Regions from separate parts of the Rhizobium sp. N324 genome, predicted to be linked through region 1. Evidence: predicted binding sites of a transcription regulator. Region 1 holds the regulator's gene; each other region holds the start of a gene.
The links. The regulator LexA, encoded in region 1, represses DNA repair genes until DNA is damaged. The targets are predictions, from matches to a motif close to TGTTCNNNNTGTGTTCNG.
Positions count from the first base shown of each region.

Region 1 (7,768 bases):
GCTTTCGCTGCAGGTTTTGCTGATGTTTTCCGGCTGGAAACCGTCGCGGTCTTTCGCGGCGCCATTCAACCCTCCCTATGGTTTGTCGGTTCTCGGTGCCGCGTACCATAGGGAAGAAACATGACCACAGCAATGCCATAATTGCATGGCTCGTATTCGGCACTAAACTATTGGAAATAAGCAGAAAATTCCAATTAACCTAATTCCGGTTAATTGGAATAATGGTTGAATATGACGATCTCGTCCGCGCGCGACATATTGAGCTGATAGCGCGCTTTTTCGTCCAGCATATCTTTGTCGAGCGAGCCATCACTCAGCAGCGCGACCTGATTTTCCAGATGTTCGCGCTTCGCCTTCAAGATCGCAAGCTCTTTTTCACGCGCGACGCGCTGGTGCTCGAACGTCTCCGTTGCGCGCAGGCCGTAATCGCCGTGAATGCAATGATAACCGAAATAGGAGAGGAAGGCGACCGTCATGGCCGGAATGACGAAGCGGCCGAATTTTCTCTTCTTATGATGCTTTGTCCACATACACGCATGCTCTTGAACGCATTACCAATTCGTTCAGCATAACGCCCAGAGATTAACCGTTCGTTGACCGTAAAAACGGCCAACAAAAAACCCGCGCCGGGAGGGGCGCGGGTCTTGTCGAAAGCAGATTCGATCAGCCGCGGATGATCGAGCGGCCGGCATACTGGGCCTGGGGGCCGAGGCCTTCCTCGATGCGGATCAGCTGGTTGTACTTGGCGAGCCGGTCGGAACGCGACAGCGAGCCGGTCTTGATCTGGCCGCAGTTGGTGGCGACCGCGAGATCGGCGATGGTCGAATCTTCGGTTTCGCCGGAGCGGTGCGACATGACAGCGGTGTAGGCAGCCTTATGCGCCGTGTTGACTGCGTCGAGCGTTTCCGTCAGCGAACCGATCTGGTTGACCTTGACGAGGATCGAGTTGGCGACGCCCATGCGGATGCCGTCGCGAAGACGGGCGGAGTTGGTGACGAAGAGATCGTCGCCGACGAGCTGGGTCTTCTTGCCGGTGAGGTCGGTCAGCGTCTTCCAGCCATCCCAGTCATCTTCGGCCATGCCGTCTTCGATCGAGATGATCGGGTACTTGGCGGCAAGTTCGGCCAGATATTCGGCCATGGCGCCCGATTCGAGCGTGCGGCCTTCACCTTCGAGGACGTATTTGCCGTCCTTGAAGAATTCCGTCGAGGCGCAATCGAGGCCGAGGTAAATGTCCTCACCCGGCCTGTAGCCGGCTTTTTCGACCGACTTGACGATGAAGTCGAGGGCTTCCGAAGCGCTCTTCAGGCCCGGTGCGAAACCGCCTTCGTCGCCGACATTGGTGTTGTGGCCCTGAGCGGCCAGTTCCTTGCGGAGCGTGTGGAAGACTTCCGACCCCATGCGCACGGCTTCGGCGATCGTATCGGCGCCGACCGGCAGGATCATGAATTCCTGGAAATCGATCGGATTGTCGGCATGAGCGCCGCCGTTGATGATGTTCATCATCGGCACCGGCAAGAGGCTCGCGGAAGCGCCGCCGACATAACGGTAGAGCGGCAGGCCCGAGGCCTGGGCGGCAGCCTTGGCGACGGCCAACGACACGCCGAGGATAGCGTTGGCACCGAGGCGCGACTTGTTCGGCGTGCCGTCGAGCTCGATCATGATGTTGTCGATCTGGATCTGGTTTTCGGCATCGATGCCGCCGATCGCGTCGAAGATCTCGGTATTGGCGGCATCGACCGCCTTCTGCACGCCCTTGCCGAGGTAGCGCTTGCCGCCGTCGCGCAGCTCGACTGCCTCATGGGCGCCGGTCGAAGCGCCCGAGGGAACGGCCGCGCGGCCCATGCTGCCGTCTTCGAGATAGACGTCGACTTCGACGGTGGGGTTGCCACGGCTATCGAGAATCTCGCGGGCGATGATATCGGTGATTGCAGTCATGGGTTCTTCCTGCTCGGTGGGTGATCAATCGTTCGAAGCCTGTCATAATCGAAGGCGTGCAAATTACAATGGCGCATTGCGGCACCTTCGACCTGCATGTCCGATCGTCGCTATAACACGAACATGTCAGGCTTTTGACTGTCAGCCCTTGGCGACAGCATCGAAGGCCAGCAGCTTTTCCAGAAGCTGCGGCATGTCCTTGAGGTAGACCATGTTCGGGCCGTCGGACGGTGCGTTGTCGGGGTCCTGGTGGGTTTCAACGAAGACGCCGGCAATGCCGGTCGCGACCGCCGCGCGCGCCAGCGTTTCCACGAATTCCCGCTGACCGCCGGAGGATTCCCCCTGCCCGCCCGGCTGCGCCACCGAATGGGTCGCATCGAAAATGACCGGCGCACCCATCGACGCCATGATCGGCAGCGAGCGCATGTCGGAAACCAGCGTGTTGTAGCCGAAGGAGGCGCCGCGTTCGCAGAGCAGCACGTTCGGATTGCCGCTGGCGTTGAGCTTCTTCAGCACGTTCTTCATGTCCCAGGGGGCAAGAAACTGGCCCTTCTTGACATTGACGGCACGGCCGGTCTCGGCGGCGGCGATCAGAAGGTCGGTCTGGCGGCAGAGGAAGGCCGGGATCTGCAGGACATCGACCACCTTTGCCACTTCGGCGCATTGCTCGGCGGTGTGAACGTCGGTCAGGACGGGAAAGCCGAACTCCTTCTTGAGATCGGCGAAGACCTGCATGCCCTTTTCAAGGCCGATGCCGCGCTCTGCCGACAGCGAGGTGCGGTTCGCCTTGTCGAAGGAACTCTTGTAAACGAGACCGATGCCGAGCTTTGCACAGAGCTCCTTCAGCGTGCCGGCAACCATGAAGGCATGGTCGCGGCTCTCCATCTGGCAGGGGCCGGCAATCAGCGACAGGCGGCCGGTATTGGAAAAGGTGACCTGGCCTGCGCCCGCGCCGATCCTGACTTCCGAATTCGTATCAGTGCTCATCATCTTTCCTCGAAGGCGAAAAGCGTGCCCTGCCCGGGCGCCGGCTTCACCAGAATACGATTGTTCTTGCGCGTGTAGGTCACTCCGTTAGCAGCCAAATGCGCTTCTGTCACGGCAAGATCGGCGACGGTGAAGCGGATGGCCCGGCCGCGCAGGCCGCGGTCGGCGGATGAGACGGCAAACTCGAAATAGGCCTCCAGCCCTTCCGGCGTCATCAGGCTGATTTTCGCATTCGGCGCCGCGATATTGACGCCGAAACCGGTTTTCTCGACGGCCGACTGCGCCATGACAAGGCTGACGAAACCGGCGAAGGCGGAGGCATCAGGCGCGCACAGCGCGATCTCGGCGATGCCGGTCACGCCATTGGCATGTGTCTCCAGCGCGCCGCGGTCGGCCGGCAATGGATTGATGCGTTGGCAGGTGAAGAGAAAGAAATCGGGTGCCCGCAGATCCGCGGCAAAGGCCAGTTTGAAGCTGCCGATGCCTTTGGAACCGTCCGGCATTTTCATCAGCCGGCTGAACTCCAGCATCTCGCCGGCGCTCAATCCGCCTGAAATGAAGCTTTGATGATCGAGGCCGGCATCCTCGGTGCCGAAAACCACGGCCGAAAGCCCCTCATCGCCGCAACGGAAGCGGAAGGCCCGGTTGCGGGCGGTGAAGACATTGCCTTGCCGCGCCGAGGACTCGCTCTCCTCGACGCTCGCGATACCGAGCGGCTCCAGATAGGTCTTGTCGGCGAAGAAGACGCAGGCATTTTCCGTTCCGAAGGGATGACGGGCATCGGCCGCAACGGTGAAGCCGAGCTTGCCGAGTCTTTCGCGCGCCAGATCGATATTGACGACCGGCAGCACGACATGATCCAGTGGGTGCGGCTTGGCGGAATTCGTGTTCATGATATCCCCTCCTGCAATTGCGAAGAGATGTGCGACGGCGCCTTCCTCAATGCAAGACATGGCGCCGATCCGGCGAATGAAAATAAAAATCTCAACGAGTTGGCGCCAAGTTTTACGGAAATTTAGCTACTTGCGGAACACATATGGAACATATAGTGTCTGTTCTGGATTTGTTTCAATCAGGGGTCACACGCCGATGCTCACGCGCAAACAACAGGAGCTTCTCCTTTTCATTCATGAGCGCATGAAGGAATCCGGCGTTCCACCGTCCTTCGACGAGATGAAGGACGCCCTGGATCTGGCCTCGAAATCCGGCATTCATCGCCTGATCACGGCGCTTGAGGAACGCGGCTTCATTCGCCGCCTACCGAACCGCGCCCGGGCGCTCGAGGTCATCAAGCTTCCGGAGGCCTATAGCCCCAGCATTCAGCCCCGGCGTGGTTTTTCGCCGAGCGTCATCGAGGGCAGCCTCGGCAAGCCCCAGCCGGTCGCCGCCCCCGCACCCGCAAAACCCGTCGCCGACAACGGCAACTCGGTCTCGGTGCCGGTCATGGGCCGAATCGCCGCCGGCGTTCCGATTTCGGCGATCCAGAACAACACCCACGACATCGTCGTTCCCGCCGACATGCTCGGCTCGGGTGAGCATTATGCGCTGGAGGTCAAAGGCGATTCGATGATCGACGCCGGCATCTTCGACGGCGACACGGTGATCATCCGCAACGGCAGCACGGCAAGTCCCGGCGACATCGTCGTCGCCCTCGTCGATGACGAGGAAGCGACGCTGAAGCGCTTCCGCCGCAAGGGCGCCTCGATCGCGCTTGAAGCCGCCAACCCGGCTTATGAGACCCGGATCTTCGGGCCAGACCGCGTCAAGGTGCAGGGCAAGCTCGTCGGTCTCATTCGCCGCTATCACTGACGCTGGACGGGCCGGTTTCGGCGAAACTATTGCTGCGCCAGTCATAGGCGCGATGGCGTATCCACGGCCGCGACAGGCTCTCGAATGCGGTTGCGACCTCCAGGCCGGCGTCCGCGAAGCGCAGCTCGACGGAACCGGTCCTGCGTAGCGTCTCACCGGTAAAGAGCGTCGCGCCCGAGCGGCAGCTATTGAAACGCAGGCGGACAGACGTGACGACGATATCGGAGGCATCGCAGGCCGGACCGAGATAGGCGGCATTGTCGATGACGGTGACGACGCGCCCATTGCCAAGCCTTGATGTGCACCAGGCCTTTTTGACACAGGAAAAGCGGTTTGTTTCACCGCCCGCCGCCGCCCGCATCGCCGTCCTCGCTTCGATCTGCTGATCGTGGGAAAGCCTGACGCGGCGGTCTTCTCCCTCCGGCGGGATAGCAGGGCCTTCCAACATCTTCGGTGGATGATGTGTCGGCAGGACCAGTGCTCTCTGCCACTGGTCGAAAATGAAATCCGGCGGGTTTTCGCGGTTGGAAGCCATTGCCGCCACTGCAACGAGCGCGACCAGACTGCCATCCTCCGAAATCACCAGATCCGGCGGCCGGGGGACCGGCAGAACCAGCAGGAAGAGCGTCGAGACGGCGAGGGTCGATGTGCCGGCATGGCGCAGCCGGGTGCGCAGCAGTGTCAGCAGCAGGAAGCCGGCCACGGCGACGGCGAAATACCAGGCGGGCAAACGGCCGACGCCGATATCGCCGCCCCAGCCGGACACCGTCTTGGCGACAGCGATCACCAGATCGAGGCCGAAGCCGACGACCTCCCAGAGCGGAGCGTCCAGGCCGAACGGCATGAGCAACATTGCCAGCAGCCCGGCCGGCATGACGATGAACGAGATGATCGGCATCGTCGCGAGGTTTGCCGGCAGGCCGTAGGCCGTCAACCGATGAAAATGCTCGATCGAAAACAGCGCCGTGGAAAAACCGCCGATCAGCGAGGTCAGCAGGACGCCACCGAAGAAACCGGCGACCGCAACGACCGGCCGGAAGATCGGCAGCTTGAGCAACGCGTTTTCGCGGACGCGCCGGTCCTTCCACAACTGATAGCCCGATACCAATGCCAATGTCGCGGCAAAGGACATCTGGAAGCTCGGGCCCAGCACTTCGGAGGGTGAAATGGCGATGATGACAAGCGCCGAGAGAACGACATTGCGCAGGCTGATCGACGGCCGATCGAAGAAGACGGCGATCAGCATGATGGCCATCATGATGAAGGCGCGTTCGGCCGAGACCCCGAATCCGGAGATCAGGTAATAGGCGGTGACGGCGGTGAGCGCGCCTGCGGCGGCGATCTTCTTCGTCGGATAGGCCTGGGCGACGCCCGGAAAGAGGCTGAGCAGCATCCGGAAGCCGACGAAGAAGATGCCGGCCGACAGCGCCATGTTGAGACCCGAGATCGCGACGATGTGGGCAAGGCCAGACTGGCGCAACGCCTCCGTCGTCGCATTCGAGATGGCGCGCCGCTCGTCGGTCACCAGGGCGGCGGCAAAGGCGCCGGTATCACCAGGCAGGATCGACCTGATGCGGTCGCCGATGCTGCTACGCAACCGGTAAAGCCATTCGAGCATAGCTTCCGACGGCGACCTTGCACCCTGCGGGCTCGCCGCCAAATCCTTCTCAGGGGCGCCGTAGAAGAAGCCGTTGGCGCCGATGCCGTCGAAATAGGCGCCGAAGGAGAAGTCATTGAGTTCGGGAAGTGCGGGGCCCGAGGGCGGCGTTAGCCGCGCCCTGCCGGTGATAATGTCGCCGATCTCGAAAGGCGTGTCGGCGCCGCGGACAATCGCGGTTACGCGCCCCGGCGGCCGCTTCAACTCCGGCTCGTCTGTGGCCCTGACGGCGAGAATGTAGCGCCAACGCCCACGGCCGTCGCCTTCGCGCCGTTCGACACGGCCGGTCAGCGTCGTCGTCACGGATGAATCGAGGATCACGGTCGATGCCCGCCAGCTCTCGAACTGTGCGCAGAGCATGCCGCAGACCACAAGTGCAAGCGCCAACAACGTCGTTCGCAACACGGCCCGGCTACGGTCGGTGATGAGAACCGCAATGGTCAGCACCGACAGCGACAGCAGTAATGTCAAAAGCGGAAAATCGGATGCGGCCAGAAACCAGAAGGATGCGCCGGCGCCGAGGAAGACCGGCGAAAACAGCAGCAGGCGGCCGTGATCCGCCTCCTCGCCCAGCATGGACCTGCAAGCGCGCAAGGATTGGCGGGCTGCGGCCGGCAGCCGGTGGCGCCAGGGCGTCGCCGACTGCGTCCTTGCCGATGGCGTCGCCACCACAGGCAGAGAAACGCCGGAGGATCCGGCGCCAGCTTCCGGCCGCAATTCGACTGTCGTCAATTCCTGCATGCGCCGCCCAAGTCACCCGCGAAGGCGCCCAGAATGCAACCTCCCAACAAATCGGGCAAGGATAATCGATTGAAATATGAGGGAAAATCGCGAGCGCCAAAAGGCCAGTCGAATCATTGGCTTCCGATATGCACGCTGCTCATCGCTGCAGTGCCTAAAAGGTGATACTGCAATGCACAAAATGCCGTCACGGTAACTTGGCATTAGCGTCGCGATCATATAGCTATCGGTGAGGACGCTTAACCCCTATGGCGCTTTTATGGCGCCACCGCCATTCCGGAGGATCAGCATGACGGATCAAAGCGCTACAATAAAAATCGGTGACAAATCTGTCGACCTAGCCGTCAAGAGCGGCACGATCGGCCCGAGCGTCATCGATATCGGTGCTCTCTATAAGAACACTGCCTCCTTCACTTACGATCCGGGTTTTACCTCGACCGCATCCTGTGAATCCAAGATCACCTACATCGACGGCGACGAAGGTGTGCTGCTGCACCGCGGCTATCCGATCGAGCAGCTGGCCGAGCATGGCGACTTCCTCGAAGTCTGCTACCTGCTCCTCTACGGCGAACTGCCGACCACCGCGCAGAAGAAGGATTTCGATTACCGCGTCACGCACCACACCATGGTGCACGA
Region 1 is NZ_CP013630.1:2,113,941-2,121,708, reverse strand. It holds gene pdhA (pyruvate dehydrogenase (acetyl-transferring) E1 component subunit alpha) at 1-65, opposite strand, end outside; gene AMK05_RS10270 (FtsB family cell division protein) at 210-530, opposite strand; gene eno (phosphopyruvate hydratase) at 664-1,938, opposite strand; gene kdsA (3-deoxy-8-phosphooctulonate synthase) at 2,080-2,925, opposite strand; gene AMK05_RS10255 (VOC family protein) at 2,925-3,818, opposite strand; gene lexA (transcriptional repressor LexA) at 4,015-4,734, shown strand; gene AMK05_RS10245 (ComEC/Rec2 family competence protein) at 4,715-7,132, opposite strand; gene gltA (citrate synthase) at 7,422-7,768, shown strand, end outside.

Region 2 (7,768 bases), on a different replicon from region 1:
CGCCCTTGGCGCGATAGCGGGTCACGGTAGAGCAGAGGGCTGCCTTGTCATGGCCGTAGGTCTTGTAGATCCATTGGATCACCTCCTCTCGCCTCTCATGTTCGAAGTCGACATCGATGTCGGGCGGCTCGTCGCGCTCCTGGCTGACGAAGCGCTCGAAGAGGAGATTATTGGTATCAGGATCGATCGAGGTGATGCCGAGCACATAGCAGACTGCGGAATTCGCGGCCGATCCCCTGCCCTGGCAGAGAATGCCCTGCGATCGGGCATAGCGGACGATCGAGAAGACCGTCAAAAAATAAGGGGCGTATTTCATGGTCTCGATCAGGGACAGCTCGTGACGGATCGTCTTTTCGACATGCGCCGGCAGCCCTTCCGGATAGCGCGTCGTAACGCCCTCCCAGGTGTAATGCTCCAGCGACTGTTGTGCCGTCATGCCCGGGATCAGCGCTTCTTCGGGATATTGATAGACGAGCTCCTCCAGACTGAACCTGCAGCGCTCGACGATTTCCTTCGAGCGTGCCAGCGCTTCCGGATAGCGGGGAAACAGACGCGCCATTTCTTCCGGCGGCTTCAGGTAGCGGTCCGCATGCCGCTCGCGCTCGAAGCCAACATCGTCGATGGTGGTGCCAGTGCGAATGCAGGTGACGACATCCTGCAGCTGTCGCCGGCCGGGCTCATGAAACAGGACGTCATTGGTGACGACCGTCTTCACCCGGTGCTGCGCCGCCAGGTTCGACAGCTCGTGCAGCCGTAGCTGATCGTTCGGCCGCCGGCGCAGACAGAGCGAGACATAGGCGCGGTCGCCGAAAACCTCACCCATCTTCCTCAACTGCACGGCGCAGCCATCGTCCGGCATATCCGGGACCAGGATGCCGATCAGGCCTTCGCAATAGTACATCCTCGAGATGCAGGATGCAGTTGGCTTTGCCGCCGCGGCCCTTGCCCAAGGTCAAAAGCCGCGTCAGCCGCGAATAGGCGGTGCGGTCGGTGGGATAGACGAGGATCGACATGCCGTCGGCGAGATCGAGCCGGCAACCGACGACGAGCCGCAGGCCGGTGGCGCGGGAAGCTTCGAGCGCCCGAACAATGCCCGCCAGGCTGTTGCGGTCGACGATCCCGAGCGCCTCGATGCCCATCAGCTTGGCGGTCGCAAAGAGTTCTTCGGCCGAGCTTGCGCCGCGAAGGAAGGAGAAATGCGTGGTGACCTGCAGTTCGGCGTAGCGCATCAGGCAAACACCCCGTGCAGGAACCATTGGTGCGATCCAGTGTCGGCGTCGACGCCATCGCCGGAGCGGAAAATCCAGAAGCGCTCACCGGCATCATCCTCGACGACGAAATAGTCTCGAACCGCGACCCATTCGGAGCTGCTCTGCCACCACTCTCCGAAAATCCGCTCCGGGCCGTCGGCGCGCTTCACCCGGCGCCGGTTGCCACGCCAGGTAAAGGAAACCGGCGGATGATCGGGCAGAAGCGCAATCACCTTGATCGCTTCCGGGTGCGGCAAGAGCCGCGACGGCCGCGGCCAATGCAGCGGCCAGGTGGCGCCGATTTCGTCGGCCGTCGGTGCGATCCGCCGGACACTGCGCTCAGGGACATCGCTTGCCACCGGCGCGACACGGAAAATCCGCTGACCGCCGCGGTTTCCCAGCACGTCGATGAGCGGCGTCACGTCGGTCACCTGTTCTTCGATCAGGGAGGAAGCCGACTGCGCCTCAACGAGCGGTTCGGCGACGATTGCCGCGAGGCTCAGCTTCTCGATGCCGAAGCCCGGCTCGATCTTCTCGATCCGGTCGCGGAAAAGTTTTGTCAGCCAGGCGATATCTCGGGCGGGCTTGGCGGTGCCCGCCCGAAGCGACTGGATTGTGTTGTCGACGCGGTGGACGATGAGGTCGGCGCGCCGCACGCCAAGGCCTCGTTTCTCGAGCTCCAGACAAAGCTGCCGCACCAGGCGGCCCACATATTTCTCGATCGTCTCCGGTGCGCCGATCGGTTCGGCAAAGGATTTTTGGACCTCGACGAGATCCGCCGGCCGGATCGGGTCGATGGGCTCGGCGAGCCGGCCGAACATCTGATCGAGGCGCCGTCCGACTTCCCGGCCGAAACGCAGCGTCAGCGGCGCCCGCGGCGTCACTGCCAGATCGCCTATTGTGGCGAAGCCGAGGGTTCTGAGGCTCCCGACGATCTCGGCCGGCAGCCGCAGCGACGACAGCGGCAGACGATTGACCGCTTTGGCGGTCGCGCCGCGCGGGATGATAACAGTCTGGCGATCCGTGGATCGGACGAGCGCATGCGCCGCACCCCACGTATCGGCGATCGCCGCGCGCGCGGCGAGACCGCGGCCGCGGAAGCGGTTGACGAGACCGGAGAGCATCAGGTCCTCGCCGCCCTGCAGATGGTCGGCGCCCTCGGTGTCCATGACGATGCCATCAGGGGGATCCATGGCAACGACGGGAGAATATTGCGACAGGGCCCAAAGCGTCAGCCGTTCAAGTGTCGCGATGTCGGCCGCCGGATCGGCATCGATCATCGTCAACCCTTGGACCAGCGCCTGCGCCTTGGCGGCCGGCATGCCGACGCGCAAGCCCAGTTTGGCAGCGGCCTGATCGGCCGCCGCCACCCATCGTTTGGACCCACTCCTGGCGATCACCACCAGCGGCGTGTCACGATTGAGCGAAGGATCGGCGCGTCTGATCCGGTCGGTCGGCAGCGTCGGAAGAAAGACAGATACGACCCTGGCCATCACATGCTCCGATAGTGAATTCCCCTCTCTCGCCAGCCCTGACCCGCATGAGTTCCGCCAGCCAGCGCGCGCGGCCGAGGCCCGGCACGGGCAGCGGCTCGGACGGCAGCACCGAGATCCGCCAGCGGGTCGCCGCGGCCGTCGGGATGCCGAAATCGGAGGCTTCCGTCTGGCGCCGCCATCGGCGGATCACCAGACCCAATGTGCCGGACTTTTCCGCCGCAAGCTGCAGCCGGCGCGATGCCGTCATCGGCAGGCGCACCAGCTCGGCGACGACGGCGCCGAGGCCGCCATAGCGCAAAGCCTCTTCGAAGCTTGCGAGCACCGTCTCTTCCTTGTCGCATTCGACGAAGATGACGCGATCGGGGTGAAGTCCGACCTGGGCAAGTGCTGGAAAGAACAGATCGAAGCGGGTGACACACCAGACCACCTTGCCGGTGGTGCGGGCAGCGATGCCGCCAATGAAGAGCGCCGCAGCCGCGCCGTCGATGGCACCGTTTCCGCCGCCGGCGACTTCGTGCAGCGCACCGAAGGCCAGGCCACCTCCCGGCAGCTGCGCATCGATCTCACCAACACCGAACGGCAGGACGCTGCGGCGGCGCGAACCGGCACCTTCCAGGCTGGCGATTTTCTCGCGCAACTCATCCAGAACAGCATTCGAAATGGCGGCTGATGTAGGCATGATCTCCTTCGGAGCACCGGTTTCTACTTGAGAGGTGCAGTTATGTTCTCTATTTGTTCTCAAGCCGACAACGAGTCAATGCGCACTCAACGCGCTTAAGTTGTGCGCATCGATGTAACCAGCGGATTTCCCGAGCGGATTCAACTCGATGACCGGATTGAAATTTTTTTTGGATCGCAGCTGGGAGCGTCCGACCTCCCGGCTGGCCGCGATCAATATATCTGCATGCCGCGCCGCTCCAATTCCTCGAAGATATCCTGCGTGGTCGGGTACGGCTAAAAGCTGCCCGCCTTTTTGAGCCCCGGCAGACCGAGCAAAGGCATCCGGTCAGGGATCAACTTGCTGGAACAGGGAACTGCTGGAGCCTGCCAAAGTTAGTTTTGTTAAACTATGGCGGAGTTCGATAGTAACCACGTCGAAATCGTTGGACATCAGCATCTGGCTTAGCGGCAGGGTCGTCGCGCCACTCGATGAATAAAATTGGGAGTTCCGCATGGAGACCGAGACAATAATTTTCCAGCCGAGCGACTGGGTCCCGAACAATCCTCGCCTTCCTGTATTGCTTTACCGGGGACTGGTAGCCAACGATGGGGCTATTGATTTCCAAGGACGCTTCGCGGCGAACGGCTGGACAGGCATCTGGGCAAACGGTGTGTTCGACTACCAGCACTTCCACTCCGGCGCCCATGAAGTGCTGGGAATCGCCCGTGGTACCGCAACGCTGCTGATTGGCGGCCCAGACGGCCAGGCGCTGGCGGTGGCGGCGGGAGATTGTTTGGTATTGCCAGCCGGCACAGGCCATCAAAACCTCGGCTGCTCCGCTGACTTCCGAGTTATCGGCGCCTACCCTGACGGCCAGGATGCCGACATTCAAACATCGGCTGCTTCAAGCGACATGCTGTCCAAAATATCGGCAGTACCCTTACCCGCTACCGATCCCGTTGAAGGATCGTCGGGATTTCTCATTGAGGCGTGGCGCTAACCATCCGCGTGCCGCACCGCAAAATCATGACAGGCAAGACGCGCCGTTTCGAGCAGGGGCTGCCAAGACGCGAGCGAAATATTTCGCACGGCCCGCCGTCTTAGAATCTTCCGTTTTTGGCGTCCGCAGCGAAATGAGTGATGAAGCGAATTCCGCCGCTCCTCCTGCACTGCCAGGTTCATTTCACGCGTACGACGATCTGCTCCAGCTTAGGGAGCTTTTTTGCCATAAATGCGCCAATCCGCCGTCTCCCGCACGAGGTCATAGTGGCGGGCTATATAATGCGCATAGATGTCCCGCATGCCGTTCCCTGTCCAGATTTCGATGGGCCACTTCGGATCGAGGATCAAGTCCACGTCGGCAAACATCTTTTCCGCCGCCGGATGATATTCCTGCCCAAGAGTGCGCCCCCAATGATACCAGACACTGTCGCCGGCCGGCGGCGTCAGTCGCAGCCCGGCGGAAAATGGATTGACGAAGTCCAGAACGGCGACACGCTGAGATTTCCCATCCAGTTGCGAAAGAGCCGCCGACGCGTCGGCAAGCGTTCGGTTGTAGTCCTGGAAATATTCATATTGGCCGGCGCTCCACATCTTCACCAGGCGGACCCCGGAGAAGGCGGGCAGCGGAATAGCGTCGCCTCGCCCGCCAGCGGCATAATAGGCATGGATGGCAAGTGACGCAGCATTACCAACCGCAGCCGGGGTGAGCAGGAATGCTAAGAGTAGCGGCAGGGCGATCCGCGCTCTTCCATACCGGGAAGGAAGCTCTGCGCGAAAGAAACATGCCGACAACACGGCAGCGGTCGCGCCAAGCGTCACAATCCCAAAGAATTGGAAGTTCTGCGAGATCAGGAGGATCCCGGTTGTGATGCAGAACCCCACGAAGAGCAGATGCCGATAGGTTGGCGTCAGGATGAGAAGGATGACGGCGACAGCCAGGTAAGCAAGAAGGTCGACGAAGTTACTCCGTACCACGTGACCGATAGCCGTCATCGTCGGGAGACCGCCGCTGTTCTTCCCCGCAAGACTGATGTCGAGGAGGTAGTTGACCCCTCCGCCCCAGAGCGTCTCCGTCGCGAGGATGCTGGCAGCGATGATCCCAAACGCGAGCGCCACCCAGCCGATCTGGCGCCGGTCAAAGAGCATGAACATCAGAAAAGCGACGCCCACCACTCCATATGTGATCTTCGTGTAAAGCATCAGCAGCACGAGGAAGCTGGCGCACGTGGCGTCCGCGCCTTTGCGGTTTGAGGCGCCTGGCAACCGGCGCAGGTACATAACCAGCAGCAAACTGAGTGACGCCCAGCCGATCCGGTTGTAGAACATGGCAAAGCTGAGTTCCCCGATCCGTTCGCCAGGGTTTGCAGGAGCCGCGAGCACCAGAAGCAGACAGGTTGCCAGCGGCAGCCCAATCGCCCAATGCATCCGGCTGCCGACGATTGCTGCGGCTACAAGCGAAAATAGGAGGATCAGCAGAGACATTCCCACTGGCATCGCCGCCCCCATGCTACCGGACAAAGCGTAACCGACCGCCGGGATATAGAATGTGAGCGGCCCGAGAGACGTATGGAAATCAACGTTCGGCACCTGCCCTGCCGCAATCCGATAGGCACCATCAAGGAAAACGAAAAGGTCATTGACGTATTTGGTTGTGACCGTCGCGCCGGGCAGAGCCAGGAAGGCGGCAAGAAACAATCCGATGCTGGGGACAACGGCACACCACCAGTTCAACTTAACGGCGGGTCGCGGTGTATCTTTCTCCGTCATCGCCCTCGATGCTTGTGTCACCGTGCCTCACTTTGCGCCTTTGCCTGGCGCCATTGGTAAACCGTCCATTCGGATGTCTTCCGCACCACATCGAAGTTCGCCGAAAGGAACGGGCCATATAGCTCCTGCAGCGGCAGGCTGTTGATACCTGTCTTTGGCACCATGACGATCCTGACGTCGGCAAAGAGCACGTCCGGCGGGATGTAAGACCTTTGATTGATGTTGCGGTTCCAGTGAAGCCAGGCAGTATCGCCGGCGGGCGGGCGAATGCCGAGTCCGGCCGAAAATGGGTTTGCGAAATCCAGGACAAAAACTCTTTCGGCTTGAACCGGCAAAGACTGGAGAAGCGCACCACCGCTGACAATGTCATCAAGGTAGCGCCTGATGAAATCGGGCTCCCCGCCAGGCGGATCAACTTCCCGGACATCAGCAAATCGCGGCAGCCCGAGAGGCTGCCCCGCCTTCTCCGCCGCGAGGGCCGTATGCAGGACGAGGGCCGCGCTGTGGTGCACGATCGGAGGCAACAGGAACAGGATAACCATTAGCGGCAGGACGCCCGCAGCACGAGCTGAGCGTCCTGCTGGTCCGCCGTCATGGCCCGGTTGAAGCCAGGGCGTCTTCTGGGCCAGCGCGGTTGCCCCGCAATAGAGCGTGATGATGCCCCAGCTGTGGGCGTTCTGATTGATGAGCGCGACGCCCGCCCCTAAGCAAAACCCACAGAAGAAAAGATCTCGCAGGCTGCGGCTTTGCCAGATGGCGAGCGAAGCGACGGCAGCGAATACGGCGAGATCGGATATATTTTCGCGCAAATTTTTCAGAATGCTGCCGACATCATGACCACCGCTGACGCGGGCGGCCGCCCGCAGATCCTCGATGTGCTGGGCAGTTCCGCGCCAGAAGAACTCGATGGCGACCATCGCCAGTCCCGTCAGCAGCAGAGCCGTCACGCCCCAGCGGCGTTGCTGCCGATCCGACAAAATGATGAGGATCATCCCGGTGCCCGCAAGACCGTAGGTCACCTTGGTGTAGAACGAGACAAGCAGAAGAAAGGCAGCTGCGAGAGCATCGGCACTATCATTGCGCCTGCTAGATGACTGCGGTGCCAGATACATGACCAGCAACAGGCCGAGAGCGGCCCAACCGATGCGGTTATAGAACATCGCGAAGGAAGGATACCAGATGGAGCTGCCAAGATTGATCGGAGCTGCAAGAATGAGAACAAGGAATATCCCGAGTGCGGCGGCCAAAGACGTGTCCAGACGCGACACAAGGATGCGGATCATCGCGGGGATGAAAGCGACGAGCACGATCGCCATCCCCAGTGGTACGGCAGCTCCAAAATTTCCGGACAGAAAGTATCCCGCAGCCGGAATGTAAAAGACGAGTGGCCCGAGCGCCGTGTGGAAATCTCGGTTCGGCACCTGACCCCAGGCGATGCGATGCGCGCCGTCGATAAAGATCAGAACGTCATTGATGAAGGCGGCATTGATGGTCCTGCCCGGCAGTGCGAGCATGGCTGCACAGGCCAGGGCGACGACGATGATTGCAAGTTCCGCCGACAGGAACCGCCGTACCCAGGCTGCGGATCGTCT
Region 2 is NZ_CP013632.1:186,831-194,598, reverse strand. It holds partial or broken gene AMK05_RS24700 (error-prone DNA polymerase) at 1-1,229, opposite strand, end outside; gene AMK05_RS24695 (Y-family DNA polymerase) at 1,229-2,743, opposite strand; gene AMK05_RS24690 (ImuA family protein) at 2,664-3,425, opposite strand; gene AMK05_RS24685 (hypothetical protein) at 3,919-4,407, shown strand; gene AMK05_RS24680 (hypothetical protein) at 4,617-6,176, opposite strand; gene AMK05_RS24675 (hypothetical protein) at 6,194-7,768, opposite strand, start outside.
Region 2: AMK05_RS24690 (ImuA family protein) is a predicted target of LexA. The motif match lies at 3,469-3,486, and genes of this name have one in related genera.

Region 3 (7,768 bases), 1.5 Mb from region 1:
TTCGGCCGCATCAGTCCCGATGCCTTCATTCCCGCCGCCGAGCGCACCGCCGTCATCGGCCGGATGACGCGCATCCTCTTTGCCAAGGCGCTCGAAGCGCTGGCGATCATTCCACGCCATCTCAAGCTGTCTTTCAATCTCTCGGCCCGCGATATTTGCGACCATGAGACATCGACGGCGCTGCTTGGCATGATCACCCGCTCCGGCATCGATCCCCGGCGCATCGAATTCGAGATCACCGAGACGGCGCTGCTCTCCGATTTCGATACCGCCGACCAGGTCATTTCAATGCTGCGCGCCGCCGGCATCTCGATCGCGCTCGACGATTTCGGCACCGGCTATTCGAGCCTCAGCCATATCCACCGGCTCGGTTTCGACAAGCTGAAGATCGACAAGGCCTTCGTGATGAATCTCGATCGCGACGCCCGTTGCCTGAACATTACCCGCTCGGTCGCCAATCTCTGCCAGAATCTCGGCATTGCCTCCGTCGCCGAAGGCGTCGAAAGCGAAGCGATCGCCGAGGGTTTGAAGGCGATGGGCGTTCGTCTGGCGCAGGGTTATCATTTTTCGCGGCCGCTGCCGCTGGAACTCGCCATCGACTACGCCGCCCGCTGCGAAGCCGCAGCACCCGCCCGGGATTCGCTGTCTGCTTGACCGGTCGATCCCCTGCCGGTCTTAAATCGACTGGAGCCACGCTGCATCGTCGTCTATGCATGATCTCAAGCCTTTCCTGGGCAGAAGGCTTCAATCTGACCAGGAAAGGCTGGAACAGCGGAGGCGAACCATGCAGGACAACGAAGTCATCATTGAACGCCGGGGCACCGCCGGCATCATCCGGCTCAACCGGCCGCGGGCGTTGAACAGCCTGACGCTGCCGATGATCCGGATGATCACCGACGCGCTTGATGGCTTTGCCGATGATGCCGCGGTGGCGAGTGTCGTGGCGACGGGCGAGGGGGAGCGCGGCTTCTGCGCCGGCGGCGATATCCGCGCCCTGCATGAGAGCGCCCGCGCCGGCGACGGCCTCGCCGGAACCTTCTGGCGCGAGGAATTCCGCCTCAACCATCAGATCGCCTCCTACCCCAAACCCTATATCGCGCTGATGGACGGCATCACCATGGGCGGCGGCGTCGGGCTCTCTTCGCATGGCCGCCACCGCATCGTCACCGAGCGCACCCGGCTCGCCATGCCCGAAACCGGCATCGGCTATGTCCCCGATGTCGGGGCCACCTGGCTGCTGCCGAAGGCGCCCGGCGAAGCCGGAACATGGCTCGGCCTGACCGGGCTCGATATCGGTGCCGCCGACGCGATCCACGCCGGGCTGGCCGATCGTCACATCGCATCGTCGCGGCTCGGCGCGGTGATCGAGGCGCTGTCGGTCCTGCCCCGCGGCAGCGCATCCAGCGACGTCGATACCCTCTTGCAGCAGCTTGCGGAACCTGCCGGAGAAAGCCGGCTCAGGCAGAACGCGGCGATGATCGACCGCGCCTTTCGTTTCGACAGCGTCGAGCAGATCCTGGCGGCACTGGCCGGAGAGGAGGGCGACTTCGCCGCCGAGACCCGCCGGGTGCTGCTGACGCGCTCGCCGACCAGCCTGAAACTTGCTTTGGCACTGCTGAGAGCCGGCCGCCGCAGCGCCTCGCTGGCCGAATGCCTCGGCCGTGAACTCGGCGCCTGCCTGCAGATGCTCGATAATCCGGATTTCTTCGAAGGCATCCGCGCCGCCGTCATCGACAAGGACCGCAACCCGAAATGGTCGCCGGCCTCGGTCGAGGCGGTGGGAGCTGCAAGGATCGAGCATTTTCTGAAGCCGGCCGAACCGCCGCTGTCTCTCTGAGACGATAGTCGATTTATCGCCACATGCCGCGCATGCGGGCGCCGACATCGATGCGCATCTGCCGCACATGGGTTTGCGCGGCAGTCTCCGATTTCACCTGCGGCCAGCTGCAGGCCTCGAAGAACTGCAGCAGCGTTGCCGGAATGAAGCGGCTGCGCGAGGCATAGACGTGCCGGTCGCCCTGCGCATTCTGCCCATAGGTGAAGAAGCGCTGCGGCACGACGAGGTCGAGACCGTCGCGCGCACGGGTCATCGCCACATAGAGCAGCCGGCGCTCCTCCTCGATTTCGGCGCTGGCGCCGACGGCGAGATCGCTTGGAATGCAGCCGTCGACGACATTCAGCATGAAGACCCTCGTCCATTCCTGGCCCTTGGCGGAATGAATTGTGGAAAGGATGAGATAGTCCTCGTCGAGCAGCGGCACGCCGGCCTGGTCGCTTGTCGCATCCGGCGGATCGAGGGTGAGTTCGGTGAGGAAACGCTCGCGCGAGGCATAACCGCCGGCAATCTGCTCGAGCTGCAGCAGGTCGGCCTGCCGGGTCGCCGCGTCCTCATGCAGCCGCTCCAGATGCGGCGCGTACCATTGCCGCGCCAGCTCGATCTCCGCGGGCCAGCCGGCCTTGCCGGATTTCATCTCCTGCAGCATCGAAACGAAAGCCGTCCAGTCCTCGCCGGAGCGCGGCGGCGCCGGCATGGCGGCGAGCGCGGCGAGTGGGTTCGCATCCTCGGCCATCAGGTCGAGCGCCTTCTGCGCCGTCGACGGTCCGACGCCCGGCAGGATCTGCATCAGCCGGAAGCCCGCCACCCGGTCGCGTGGGTTCTGGGCGAAGCGAAGGGCGGCCAGCATGTCCTTGACATGGGCGCTGTCGAGAAATTTCAGTCCGCCGAACTTGACGAAGGGAATGTTGCGCCGGGTCAGCTCGACCTCGAGCGGCCCGCTGTGATGCGAGGTGCGGAACAGCACGGCCTGCTGCTTGAGCGTCAGGCCTTCCTCGCGATTGTCGAGCACCATGTCGGCGATATAACGCGCCTGCTCGGCCTCGTCGCGCACGGTGACGAGGCGCGGCCGCTCGGTGGATTGCCGCTCGGTCCAGAGATTCTTGGTGAAGCGCTCCGAGGCGAGATCGATGACGGCGTTGGCCGCCGCCAGGATCGGCTGCGTCGATCGATAGTTGCGGTCGAGCGTGACGATATTGGCGGGCGGGCTGAAGGCGGCGGGAAAATCCAGGATGTTGCGCACTGTCGCCGCGCGGAAGGAATAGATCGACTGCGCATCGTCGCCGACGACAGTCAGCCCCTGGCCTTGGGGTTTCAGCGCCAGCAGGATCGAAGCCTGCAGCCGGTTAGTATCCTGATATTCGTCGACCAGCACATGGTCGAAGCGGCTGCCGATATCCTCGGCAATCACGCTCTCGCCGACCATCTGCGCCCAGTAGAGCAACAGATCATCGTAATCGAGCACGTTCTGGCTCTGCTTGGCTTCGACATAGCAGGCGAAAAGCTCGCGCAGCTGTTGTTCCCAGGCCGCGCACCACGGAAAGGCGTCGCGCAGCACCTGGTCGAGCGCCGTCTCGGAGTTCACCGCCCTGCTATAGATGGCAAGGCAGGTGCCCTTGGCCGGAAACCGGCTTTCCGTTTTGGAGAAGCCGAGATCGTGCCGGATGAGGTTCATCAGGTCGGCGCTGTCTTCGCGGTCATGGATGGTGAAATCGGCATCGAGGCCGATCTGCTGGGCATAATCGCGCAGCAGCCGCGCGCCGATGCCGTGGAAGGTGCCGGACCAGTTGAGCGCATCCGCCATCACACCGGCATTCGTACCCAGCACGTCGCGGCAGATGCGCTCGACGCGCCGCGCCATTTCGGCGGCGGCCCGCCGCGAGAAGGTCATCAGCAGGATGCGGCGGGGATCGGCGCCCTTGACGATCAGATGCGCGACCCGGTGCGCCAGCGTATTCGTCTTGCCCGAGCCGGCGCCGGCAATCACCAGCAGCGGTCCGGCAATATGGCTGCCGTCGGTGAGCGTGCCATGCTCGACGGCCATGCGCTGCTGGGGATTGAGCTTTTCGAGATACATCCAGCCGTCCGGTCGGGCTCCCACAGAATCACTGCGGAAAGATTAGATGTTCCTTGAATGTTCGCGATTTCCGCCGCTGTCAAGCATTCTGCCGCAGGAGGGCTGCCTCAATCGGGGAAATCCGGCCCCACCACGCGCCGCACCAGCTTCAGGCTGCGATCCGGCTGAAGAATATAGGTTTCCTCGACGCGCTGGCCGGTCCCGTTGTAGAACTGGTGGTGGACGGCGCTGCCGACCGGCGATTTGGTAAGCTTCGTCCGCGGCTGGCCGCCATAGGTGATGCTGCCGGGAATGGGATCCAACCCCGGGCTATCGGCCGACGAGCAGCCGGCCAGCAACACTCCGGCAAACAAAACGGGCAGCAGCACTTTCATCGTCGTCATCCTCTTTCGGCTGCAGAAAGATATGGAAGCCGCGGCACCTTCCGCCAAGAGTGGGCCAAGCCTGACGCGCAGAAATCATGCGAATATCCGGTCGAGACCAGCGGGCCGCAACGAAAGCGCTGTTGCGGCGTTAACCGGATATACCAATCTCAGGAGACGCTTCAGTGATCGGGTATCCTGTATTCCCCGACCATGACGAGCCCGGCCGGCAGGGCCATGGCGATGCGGCGACACGTGCTTCGGTGGAGGGCGCTCTTCATGCCGCCGATGATCTCGACGCTGCGGAAATTGCTGTGAGCATGCTCGGTTCGTTTGTCGTTCTCGAAGGTTTCGTGCGCCGGCGCGGCGATGTCGAGCGGGCGGTCGGGATCGCCGAGAGCATCGTCGGCCGCGGTTATGTGCACAGTCGCCTGTTGCGGCGCTGAGGGAACCAAGTTCCCTCCTGCGGGTTGAAATGCCGGATCGAAAAGCTGGAGACCCTCATGCAGTCGCTTCCTCGCCTCTCGGCAATCACCTTGATGTCGGCCGGTGTCTTTGCCGGCTCCGCCTATGCCGCACTCGAAACCGGCACGAATTATTCGGCGCTGCCGAAAGACCAGATCGCGCTCAACGAATATACCGGAGCCGTCGCCTGCACGCCGGCCGAGCCGCACTATCTCCCCTCCTTCATCCGCGCGGGAGACGGCACGATCATCGGCGTCGGATATGTCGAGGTGGAGAATGAGGGCGCCACAGACTGTTGAGACAGCCTGCTCGAACGAGGCTCGCCTGCGTTGCCGCAGAGGTGACGAGCCTCTGACCATCATCATGATGGCTGGGCATCTTCTATGAATGGACCTGTCCCGGACGCAACGCCCGTTGCACCAAAACCCGCCACAAGTTCGATGCAGGGTTAAGTAAATTAAAGCATTGCCCCGTTCCGGCACACTCCGTTTACGGAAATGCCGGCCGAAGGAGCCAGTTCAACGGGGCCGAGCGTGCCTTCGCGTCCTGTAGGACGCTTGGGCGCTCTAATGCAGCTTCAGCTTCGCCTCTTCGGCCGCCGCCAGAAACTCGGCTCTCGCCTCTTCCACGCTCTTGCGCCCATCGAGCGCTGCCCGGCAGGTGCTACGGGCCTTGATATAACGCAGCCCGCGCGAATTCGGCCAGAAATCCGCCAGGCATTTCAACGCATCGAACGGACCATTGACCGTTCTAAGATCGGCTCCCTCGAAACCGACCTTGACCGGGCTGTTCCATTTTTCAGTTGCCATCGATGCTCCTCCACGATTGTCGACAGAACAAAGGATGCAGCGTCTCCCATTCCTCCGCGGAGCCGCCGCCATAACAGGCATTCTAGCGGGATTTTCACGGCCAACAATGGTGAATCGTCTGTTGCTGATGAGGCGAAATGTCAGCTGGTGTGGGAGGGATCGCGGGGGGCGTGTTCGATGGGAGAATTTCGAATAGTCGCAGATAGGTTGTATGCGTTCGCGCGTTACTGCCGCTGCCATGCTCGAAAAGCTAAGGGCTTGACATGGGTTTAGATCGAAAATTGATCCAGGCTGCTTTTCTCTGCGGGGCGCTGGTCATGCCAGCACTTATCCGTGCTGTCCAAATTTCCCGAGACAGCTCTCTGTATGGCAACGCGCAGCCACCCACCTAACGAATGGCGTAGTAAAGCTGTGCCTCACTTTGTTCATCTGGTGTCGGCACACGAGTTTCAATCAATGGAAATCTCATGCCGCGTCGTCGCATTACTATGCCGCCAAGGGTTCCTTTTTCTTCGGAAGGGAAGGGCGTCCATTTATTCGAACAACTCAGCCAGGAAAGCCATGCAAAAAGTTTCAAAGCGAATTATCTCTACTGACTTTGGGCGGTTTCGCTGACTTGATTGCAAGTGAATATCCCCAACACGTCGAGATGATCGAAATAGTGCCAAAAGACAATCGTGATTTTTTGGGAGATTTGTCGTGAGCGCCAGACTTTTATTGGGGAGCCAGGAGTAAAGTGTTATCCCGCCTGGCGGGCTCAGGCGTTCATTCTAAGAACTTCAAAATCCCATCTTTGGAAAGCTCGAGCGGATAGGGATCCCAAAAGTCAATTTTCTCCTGCAGGAACAGAAGGGATTTATCGCAGCTGACGCGGAGGTCGTTAGCTGGGCGCAAGTGTCTCGAAAGAACGTTCATGAAACACTCTGCACGGATTTCCCGCGCAATTCGCGTTCTGTTCTGCTTTTTCATGCTGAATTGCGCAGCGTATGAAAACGCAGGCGCTGCGGTATCGCTATGATGTTGCTGAAGAAAACTGGTGCTGCCGAGTGGGATTGAACCACCGACCTCACCCTTACCAAGGGTGTGCTCTACCACTGAGCTACGGCAGCAGGACCAGGACCCGTGCGAGCCGGGTGGCTCAAATCGCGGGAACGGGGCGGCTATTGCCACAGCTTGACGGCAAGCGCAAGCAACAAATTCCAACTTCGCGTGGATTGGGCCGCAAGGGCCTTTTGGATCGGCGCGAATTCGGCTAATCCTGTGGCATGAACGACAAGACCGAAACCGGCCAGCAGAGCCGCAAGCAAGCGCTCGAGGCACAGGCGAAACTGCGCCGCGAACGCGCCGCCGAAAAACTTCGGGAAAATCTTTCAAGGCGTAAACAGCAGGTGCGCGCCCGCCGTTCGGGCCAGGCCGACGAAACAAGTGGACTGCCCGCCGCAAAAATGGACGAATCGTAATGTTCCGTCCGTCGCGAATTGAAGCGTCTCGAAAAATCCCCTAAACACCCCACTCCTATTCCAAGGCAGTATTTTCAGGAAAGGCGGGCGCGGCCCGTAAGCGCACATGGATCGTATCAGAATCGTCGGCGGTAATGAGCTGAATGGCATCATTCCGATTTCCGGCGCCAAGAATGCCGCATTGCCGCTGATGATCGCCTCGCTTCTGACCAGCGATACGCTGACGCTGGAAAATGTGCCGCATCTGGCCGATGTCGAACTGCTGATGCGCATCCTCGGCAATCACGGCGTCGATGTCGCCGTCAACGGCCGCCGCGAGCGCCAGGAAGATTCCTACGCCCGCACGATCCATTTCACCTGCCGCACCATCGTCGATACCACCGCTTCCTATGAACTGGTCTCGAAGATGCGCGCCTCCTTCTGGGTCATCGGCCCGCTCCTGGCGCGCGAGGGCCACTGCCGCGTGTCGCTGCCGGGCGGCTGCGCCATCGGCACGCGTCCCGTCGATCTCTTCATCGAAGGCTTGACGGCGCTCGGCGCCACCATGGAGATCGACGCCGGTTACATCAACGCCAAGGCGCCGAATGGTGGCCTGATCGGCGCGCGCTACACCTTCCCGAAAGTCTCCGTCGGCGCCACCCACGTGCTGATGATGGCGGCAACGCTTGCCCGCGGCACGACCGTCATCGGCAACGCCGCCCGCGAGCCCGAGGTCGTCGATCTCGCCAACTGCCTGAACGCCATGGGCGCCAAGATCTCGG
Region 3 is NZ_CP013630.1:626,647-634,414, forward strand. It holds gene AMK05_RS03035 (putative bifunctional diguanylate cyclase/phosphodiesterase) at 1-654, shown strand, start outside; gene AMK05_RS03040 (enoyl-CoA hydratase/isomerase family protein) at 785-1,837, shown strand; gene AMK05_RS03045 (ATP-dependent helicase) at 1,851-3,911, opposite strand; gene AMK05_RS03050 (hypothetical protein) at 4,019-4,285, opposite strand; gene AMK05_RS03055 (BON domain-containing protein) at 4,459-4,719, shown strand; gene AMK05_RS03060 (hypothetical protein) at 4,777-5,037, shown strand; gene AMK05_RS03065 (DUF982 domain-containing protein) at 5,305-5,547, opposite strand; tRNA gene AMK05_RS03070 (tRNA-Thr) at 6,582-6,656, opposite strand; gene AMK05_RS03075 (hypothetical protein) at 6,813-7,007, shown strand; gene murA (UDP-N-acetylglucosamine 1-carboxyvinyltransferase) at 7,114-7,768, shown strand, end outside.
Region 3: AMK05_RS03045 (ATP-dependent helicase) is a predicted target of LexA. The motif match lies at 3,959-3,976, and genes of this name have one in related genera.

Region 4 (7,768 bases), 980 kb from region 1:
ATTCCATTCGGCCGGATCGAAACGCGCCGCGATGATCGACCGCATGGCCGCAAGGGCGCTGGAAACCAGCGTACCGCCCGTCGCCGGGCCATAGAAGAAGGTTTCCTCGTCGACTTCCTCCGCCTTGTCCGTGTGGCGGATGAAGACGATCTCCACTTTCTTGTAGCGCTTCGACAGGAAGAGATAGAGCAGCAGATAGAACCGCTTGGCCAGGTCCTTCATGTGTTCCGACATGGAGCCGGAGACGTCCATCAGGCAGAACATCACGGCTTTGGCCACGGGCTTCGGCTCGTTTTCGAAGCGGCGATACCGCACGTCGAGCGGATCGATATAGGGAATACGCCGGCTTTTTTCCGTCAGGGATTTAAGTTTTGCTTCAAGCGCCAGGCGGCTCTCGTCGTCCTCGCACTCCTCGATCTGTCGCTGCAGGGCTTCGATCTCTTCGCGGCGCGGACGGTGAAGTGCGACACGGCGCATCATCGCCAGCCTGGTCGTGCGACCGACGGCGATATTGGACGGCGATCCCGATACGGAATAGCCGGCGCGGAAGGGCGTTTCCTCTTCGGTTTCGGCCAGACGCCGCTTGGCAAGGTCGGGCAGTTCCAGATCGTCCAGGAACACATCAAGGAATTCCTCGCGCGTCAGTACGAAACGGAAGCCGTCCTCGCCGTCGCCCTCGCCCGCATCCTTGGGTTTTCCGCCCCTGCTCCCCGGCGGGCGCGGAAGAATGTCGCCTTCGACGAAGGCCCTGTTTCCAGGCAGGATATGATCGCGGATGCCGCCATCGCCCCTCCGCAAGTTCGGCTCGGCCATCCCGTCGATCGGCAGGCTGATTTCCCCGCCGTCGAGCACATCGCGAATGTTGCGGTTTTGCAGAGAACGTTTGACCGCCTGCTGCACGGCGCCCTTCATGCGTCGAAGGAACCGCTGCCGATTTTCCAGACTTTTACCGCGCGGATTTAACCGCCGGTCGACAATGTGCATAATGGCTCCGCATTAACTTGCCTGTTTGACGCGCATGTACCATTCCACAAGGCGTCGAACCTGCCTCTCGGTGTAACCCCGCGCGGCCATGCGCGAGACGAATTCGCTGTGCTTCTTCTCTGTCTCCGAGTCCTTCTTCGATCCGAAGGAAATGACCGGCAGAAGATCTTCGACCTGCGAGAACATACGTTTCTCGATTACTTCCCGGATTTTCTCGTAGCTCGTCCATGACGGATTTTTTCCGCCGTTGGCTGCCCGCGACCGCAATGAGAACTTGACGATTTCGTTGCGGAAATCCTTCGGATTGGCAATTCCCGCCGGCTTTTCGATTTTCGTCAGTTCCTGATTGAGGAGCTCGCGGTCGAGAAGCTGGCCTGTATCGGGATCCTTGAAGTCCACGTCTTCGATCCAGGCATCGGCATAATCGACATAGCGGTCGAACAGGTTCTGTCCGTAGTCCGCGTAGGATTCAAGATAGGCCTTCTGAATCTCGTTGCCAATGAACTCTGCATAGCGTGGCGCAAGATCGGCCTTGATGAATTCCATATAACGCTTCTCGACATCGTCGGGAAACTGCTCGCGGCGGATCGCCTGCTCCAGCACATACATCAGATGCACAGGATCGGCACCGATATCCGTGGTGTCGTGATTGAAGGTGGAGGCGAGCACTTTGAAGGCGAAGCGGGTCGAGATGCCGTCCATACCCTCGTCGATGCCGGCAGCATCCCGGTATTCCTGAACGCTGCGGGCGCGCGGATCGGTTTCTTTCAGGCTCTCGCCGTCATAGGTGCGCATCTTCGAGAAGAATGTCGAGTTCTCGTGTTTGCGCAGCCGTGACAACACCGAAAAACGGGCTAGCATTTCGAGCGTTGCCGGGGCGCATGGCGTATCGGCGAGTTCCGATCCCTCGATCAGCTTTTCGTAGATCTTCTGCTCTTCCATCACCCTCAGGCAATAAGGCACCTTGATCACGCAGATGCGGTCGATGAAGGCCTCGTTGTTCTTGTTGGCCTTGAAGGTCTGCCATTCCGCTTCGTTCGAATGCGCGAGCACGATGCCCGAAAAGGGTATGGCGCCGATATTCTCGGAGCCGATATAGTTCCCCTCCTGCGTCGCCGTCAGCAGCGGATGCAGCATCTTGATCGGCGCCTTGAACATTTCGACGAATTCGAGAATGCCCTGGTTGGCGCGGTTGAGGCCGCCCGAATAGCTGTAGGCATCGGGATCGTTCTGGGAGTAGGTCTCCAGCTTGCGGATATCGACCTTTCCCACCAGCGACGAGATATCCTGATTGTTCTCGTCTCCGGGCTCGGTCTTGGCGATGGCGATCTGGCGCAGCCGCGACGGCTGAATTCTGACGACACGGAAGCGGGAAATATCGCCGCCGAAGTCGTCGAGCCGCTTCAGGCACCACGGGCTCATCAGCCCGTTCAGGCGTCGCAACGGGATGCCGTATTGCTCCTGCAGCAGCGACCCCATCGTTTCCGGATCGAAAAGGTTGAGCGGGCTTTCGAAAACCGGGCTGATCTCGTCGCCCGCCTTCAGCACGTAGATCGGATGAACCTCCATCAACTGCTTCAGCCGCTCCGCGAGCGACGACTTGCCGCCGCCGACCGGGCCTAGCAGATAGAGGATCTGTTTGCGTTCCTCGAGCCCTTGCGCCGCGTGCCGGAAGAAGGAAACGATCCGTTCGATCGTCTCTTCCATGCCGTGGAAGCCGGTAAAGGCGGGATAAATCCGGATCGTCCTGTTCATGAAGATCCGGCCAAGCCGCGCATCCCTGGCGGTGTCGACCATCTGCGGCTCGCCTATCGCCGCGAGCAGACGCTCCGTCGCATTGGCATAGGCGATTGGGTCCTTTTTACAGAGATCGAGATACTCGGCCACCGACATATCGGTTTCGCGGCGCGCTTCGTAACTGCGCGTAAAGGCATCGAATACGGATTCGTTCAGCATGGGCCCTCCAGTAAGGTTATGCCGCAGGCTTCAAAGTCGTATAACCATCGAGATGGCTACGACGTTCCTAAGAATCAATAATTTCGTAGGTATATTCGACGCTCACCGGACGTTTCTTGCAACGCACAAAAGCGTGCATGCACCGGTTATTTTTACTCTACGAAACTGTTTCTCATTATAGTTGAAAAAAGCACCCGTGCGGTATCAGCACATTTCGCGACGTGACAGAAAGATGAAAAGGGTGTGCAATGTCGCCCGTGATTCGAACTCTCAAAAAATCGACGATTGCCAGCCAAATCTGCGCAGAGTCGATGCCGGGCAGCATGTGCCGATCCTCCTGAGATGACGAAAAACGGGCGCATCCTGGCCGATCATTGCGATCATGCGCCCGCCGGCGAATTCAGCCGTTGAATGCCTTTTCCAGCGCAGCGACATCGATCTTGACCATGCCGAGCATCACCTCGGTCACGCGCCTGGCCCGCTCGCGGTTGTCGTCGGCAATCATCTCGGAAAGTATGCGCGGCACGATCTGCCAGGACAGGCCCCAGCGATCCCTGAGCCAGCCGCAGGCCTCCGCCGTGCCGCCATTGGCGAGGAAGGCGTTCCATATCCGATCGATCTCGGCCTGGCTTTCCAATAGAATTGCGATCGAGAAGGAATGGTTGAAGCTATCGAGCGGGCCGGCCTTCATCGCCAGGAAGGCCTGATCGCCGAGCGTGAACTCGATCAGCTCGACGCTGCCGGGAGGCCCGCTCGGCGTTTCCGCCGGAAGGATGGTGGTGCGGCCGATTCTGGATTCCGGGATGACGGACACATAAAATTCGACGGCTTCGCGCGCTTCCTGCGCGAACCAGAGATTTGAAACGACCTTCGCCATGATGCAGCCTCCTTGTTGACGGTAGATCCGGACCATTGTCCGATGATCCAAGGACGCCCCGCCGACGCGGTTTCCGACAAGTGCGGCTGAAATTTTCCGTCGGGTCGCCTCTCTCCTATCAAGCAGCCTTGCCGCCATGCGCAAACCCCTCGGGATAGCGGCGGCTTGGGAATGAAAGCAGAACATCTTTTCTGGTCTTTCGTTCCCGAATCACTACATTACGCGCCATGAGCAATAGTTTCGACGATATTCCCTTCTTCGACGAAGAGCCGGGCGAGATGGCGCGCAAGCCGCAGCCGCCTGCCGTCCCGGCTGGAAGGGCGCCCGCCACCGGTGGCATTGCCGCCCGCGCCATGGCGGCGCGCGACGGCGGCAGCCGGCCGGATTACCTCGCCGGGCTGAACCCCGAACAGACCGAAGCCGTCGAAACGCTGGAAGGCCCGGTCCTCGTGCTTGCCGGCGCCGGCACCGGCAAGACGCGCGTGCTGACGACCCGTATTGCCCATATCCTCAATACCGGCCGCGCCTTCCCCTCGCAGATCCTCGCCGTCACCTTCACCAACAAGGCCGCCCGCGAGATGAAGGAGCGCATCGCGCTGCTCGTCGGCGGCGCCGTCGAAGGCATGCCCTGGCTCGGCACCTTCCACTCGATCGGCGTCAAGCTTCTGCGCCGCCACGGCGAGCTCGTCGGCCTGCGCTCCGATTTCACCATTCTCGATACCGACGATGTCGTCCGCCTGATCAAGCAGCTGATCCAGGCCGAAGGCCTTGACGACAAGCGCTGGCCTGCCAAGCAGTTCGCCGGCATGATCGATACCTGGAAGAACAAGGGTCTCGGCCCTGCCGACATCCCCGAGGGCGATGCCCGCGCCTTTGCCAATGGCCGCGGCCGCGACCTCTATTTCGCCTATCAAGCGCGCCTGACGACGTTAAACGCCTGCGATTTCGGCGACCTGCTGATGCATCCGATCGCGATCTTCCGCAAGAACCCGGATCTCCTGAAGGAATATCACGGCCGCTTTCGCTACATCCTCGTCGACGAGTATCAGGACACCAACACCGCGCAATATATGTGGCTGCGGCTGCTCGCCCAGCGCGCCAAGGGCGAGCCGCAGAACGTCTGCTGCGTCGGCGACGACGACCAGTCGATTTATGGCTGGCGCGGCGCCGAGGTCGACAACATCCTGCGCTTCGAAAAGGATTTCCCCGGCGCCAAGGTCATCAAGCTCGAGCGCAACTACCGGTCGACCGAACATATCCTCGGGGCTGCCGCCCATCTGATCGCCCATAATGAAGGGCGGCTCGGCAAGACGCTGTTCACCGACCGCTCCGATCCGGATGACGCCAAGGTGCAGGTGCACGCCTCCTGGGATTCGGAGGAGGAAGCCCGCGCCATCGGCGAGGAGATCGAGCAGCTCCAGCGCGGCAAGCATCTGCTGAACGACATGGCGATCCTCGTGCGCGCCTCCTTCCAGATGCGCGAATTCGAAGACCGCTTCGTCACCCTCGGCCTCAACTACCGCGTCATCGGCGGCCCGCGCTTCTACGAGCGCCTGGAGATCCGCGATGCCATGGCCTATTTCCGCCTCGTCGCTCAAGCCTCCGACGATCTCGCCTTCGAGCGCATCATCAACACGCCGAAGCGCGGCCTCGGAGATACGACGGTGCGCGCGCTGCATGATTATGCGCGTGCCCGTGATATCCCGATGCTGGCGGCCGCCGCCGACATCATCGAAACCGACGAGTTGAAGCCGAAGGCGCGCAAAGCCCTCTTCGACGTGATTCAATCTTTCCGCCGGTGGCAGGAACTGCTTGAAAACACACCGCATACCGAACTTGCCGAGCAGATCCTCGAAGAGTCCGGCTATACCGATATGTGGAAGAACGACAAGAGCGCCGAAGCGCCCGGCCGCCTTGAGAACCTCAAGGAACTGATCCGCTCGATGGAAAGCTTCGAGTCGATGCGCGGCTTTCTCGAGCATGTCTCTCTCGTCATGGATGCCGAGACCAACGAGAACCTCGATGCTGTCTCGATCATGACGCTGCACTCGGCCAAGGGCCTGGAATTCGACACCGTCTTCCTGCCGGGCTGGGAGGAAGGCCTCTTTCCGCATCAGCGTTCGCTGGATGAAAGCGGCCGTGCCGGCCTGGAAGAGGAACGCCGCCTCGCCTATGTCGGCATCACCCGTGCCAAGCACCGCTGTCACATCTGGTTCGTCTCCAATCGCCGTATCCACGGCCTCTGGCAATCGACCCTGCCTTCGCGTTTCCTCGATGAGCTGCCGGAAACCCATGTCGAGGTCGCTGAAATGGAGCAGAGCTATGGCGGTTACGGCCGCGGCGGCTACGGCCAGTCCCGCTTCGACAAGGCCGAGCCCTTTGCCAATTCCTATTCCACTCCCGGCTGGAAACGCGCCCAGGCCAACAAGACCGATGCCACGCGCGACAATTGGGGCTCCCGCTCCGGCCATGCCGTCGAACGCATCGGTTATGGTGAAAGCGGCCCCAAGGGCCGCACGATCGAAGGCGAATTGGTGGCGAAATCCACATCCTCGGAGCCGTCGCGTTTCACCGTCGGCGACCGCGTGTTCCACCTGAAATTCGGCAACGGCAATATCACCGGCATCGAAGGCAACAAGCTGACGATCGAGTTCGACCGCGCCGGACAGAAGCGGGTGCTGGACGGCTTCGTCGAGCGCGTATGATAGCGCGTCAGCCAGGAGCGAGAAGTTTCATCCGAGCATCCGCATGCTTCCAAGACCGAGCATGTCGTTGACGAGCGCGATGCCGATTCCTGCGGCGACGATTCCCAATCCGATCAGAAAGAGCCGGCGCGACCGGTCATATTTGATGGCAAAGAGGGAGTCGCGCGCCAGCAGATCGGCGAAAACCTTCACCTGAATGGCTATGCCGATGGTCAGGAACAACATCGGCAGGATATCGATGCGGCTCCAGTCATTGGGATTGGAAACCCAGACACTGATGAAATTAAGGGAGAAGCCGAGGATGATCCCGGCCGCCGTCAGCGACCCGTTGCGGAACGTCGCATCGATCTTCTCGTTCGGCTCTGGCTCGGACATGGTTTTACTTCCGGCTTGGGTCTGAGCAAGAAAGGCAGAAATCGCGGCCGGGAGCAAGATCGGCCTCGCATCGCGCTTCCGCGACCGGTGCAGAACTCCATGCGATCGAACCCATCTGTCTATAAAAACACAATAATTCCAAAAAGATATCTTTGGTAACCGAAAAGTTAACGTGTCAAAACGTCGCTTTGACGCTTGGCGCAAATCAGCTTAGCCCGGAATCTGCCCGTCCATGAAAGGCGGGCTTCACGACGAACTTTTCGAAGGAGGTTCAAGTGACCAGTGTTTCATCTCTCGGCAGCGCCTTATCCCAGTACCAGTCTCCGCTTTCCAGCCTCGACAAGAATGGCGACGGCGTCATTTCCCCGGATGAGCTCGCCGCCGCATCGCAATCCTCGTCATCCGGCACGGCGGCGACAGCAGACGACGGCGACGACAGCAGCGCCGATATCGTCAAGAAGATCACCGCCGACATCCTGTCGCTGATGCTGTCCCTGCAGAAGACTGACGGCAGCGACAATCAGAGCGACGGCAGCGATCAGAGCGACGACGATTCCAAGGGCGTCTTTGCCGCGATGGATAGCAATGGCGACGGCAAGTTGACCGAGTCCGAATTCCTCGCCGCCGATCCGAACAAGATTAATACGTCAGGCGATAGCGACCCGCTCCTCACCAAAGTGCTGAGCGACATGCAGACGGCCCTCCAGGCCCACCGCAATACCTACGGCGCTTCCGCCGCAGCGGATGATTCCCCAGCCGATGGCGTGACCGCGGCATAGTTCGGCGTGGGGCTCCGCCGGGGGAGCCTCGGTCCGCCGGACGCAAGAGCGTCTTGCGCTGTCCTCCCATTTCGACTCAAGAGTCACCTCCA
Region 4 is NZ_CP013630.1:3,095,702-3,103,469, forward strand. It holds gene AMK05_RS14930 (YeaH/YhbH family protein) at 1-984, opposite strand, end outside; gene AMK05_RS14935 (PrkA family serine protein kinase) at 997-2,940, opposite strand; gene AMK05_RS14940 (VOC family protein) at 3,341-3,817, opposite strand; gene AMK05_RS14945 (ATP-dependent helicase) at 4,045-6,522, shown strand; gene AMK05_RS14950 (hypothetical protein) at 6,550-6,897, opposite strand; gene AMK05_RS14955 (EF-hand domain-containing protein) at 7,173-7,676, shown strand.
Region 4: AMK05_RS14945 (ATP-dependent helicase) is a predicted target of LexA. The motif match lies at 3,985-4,002, and genes of this name have one in related genera.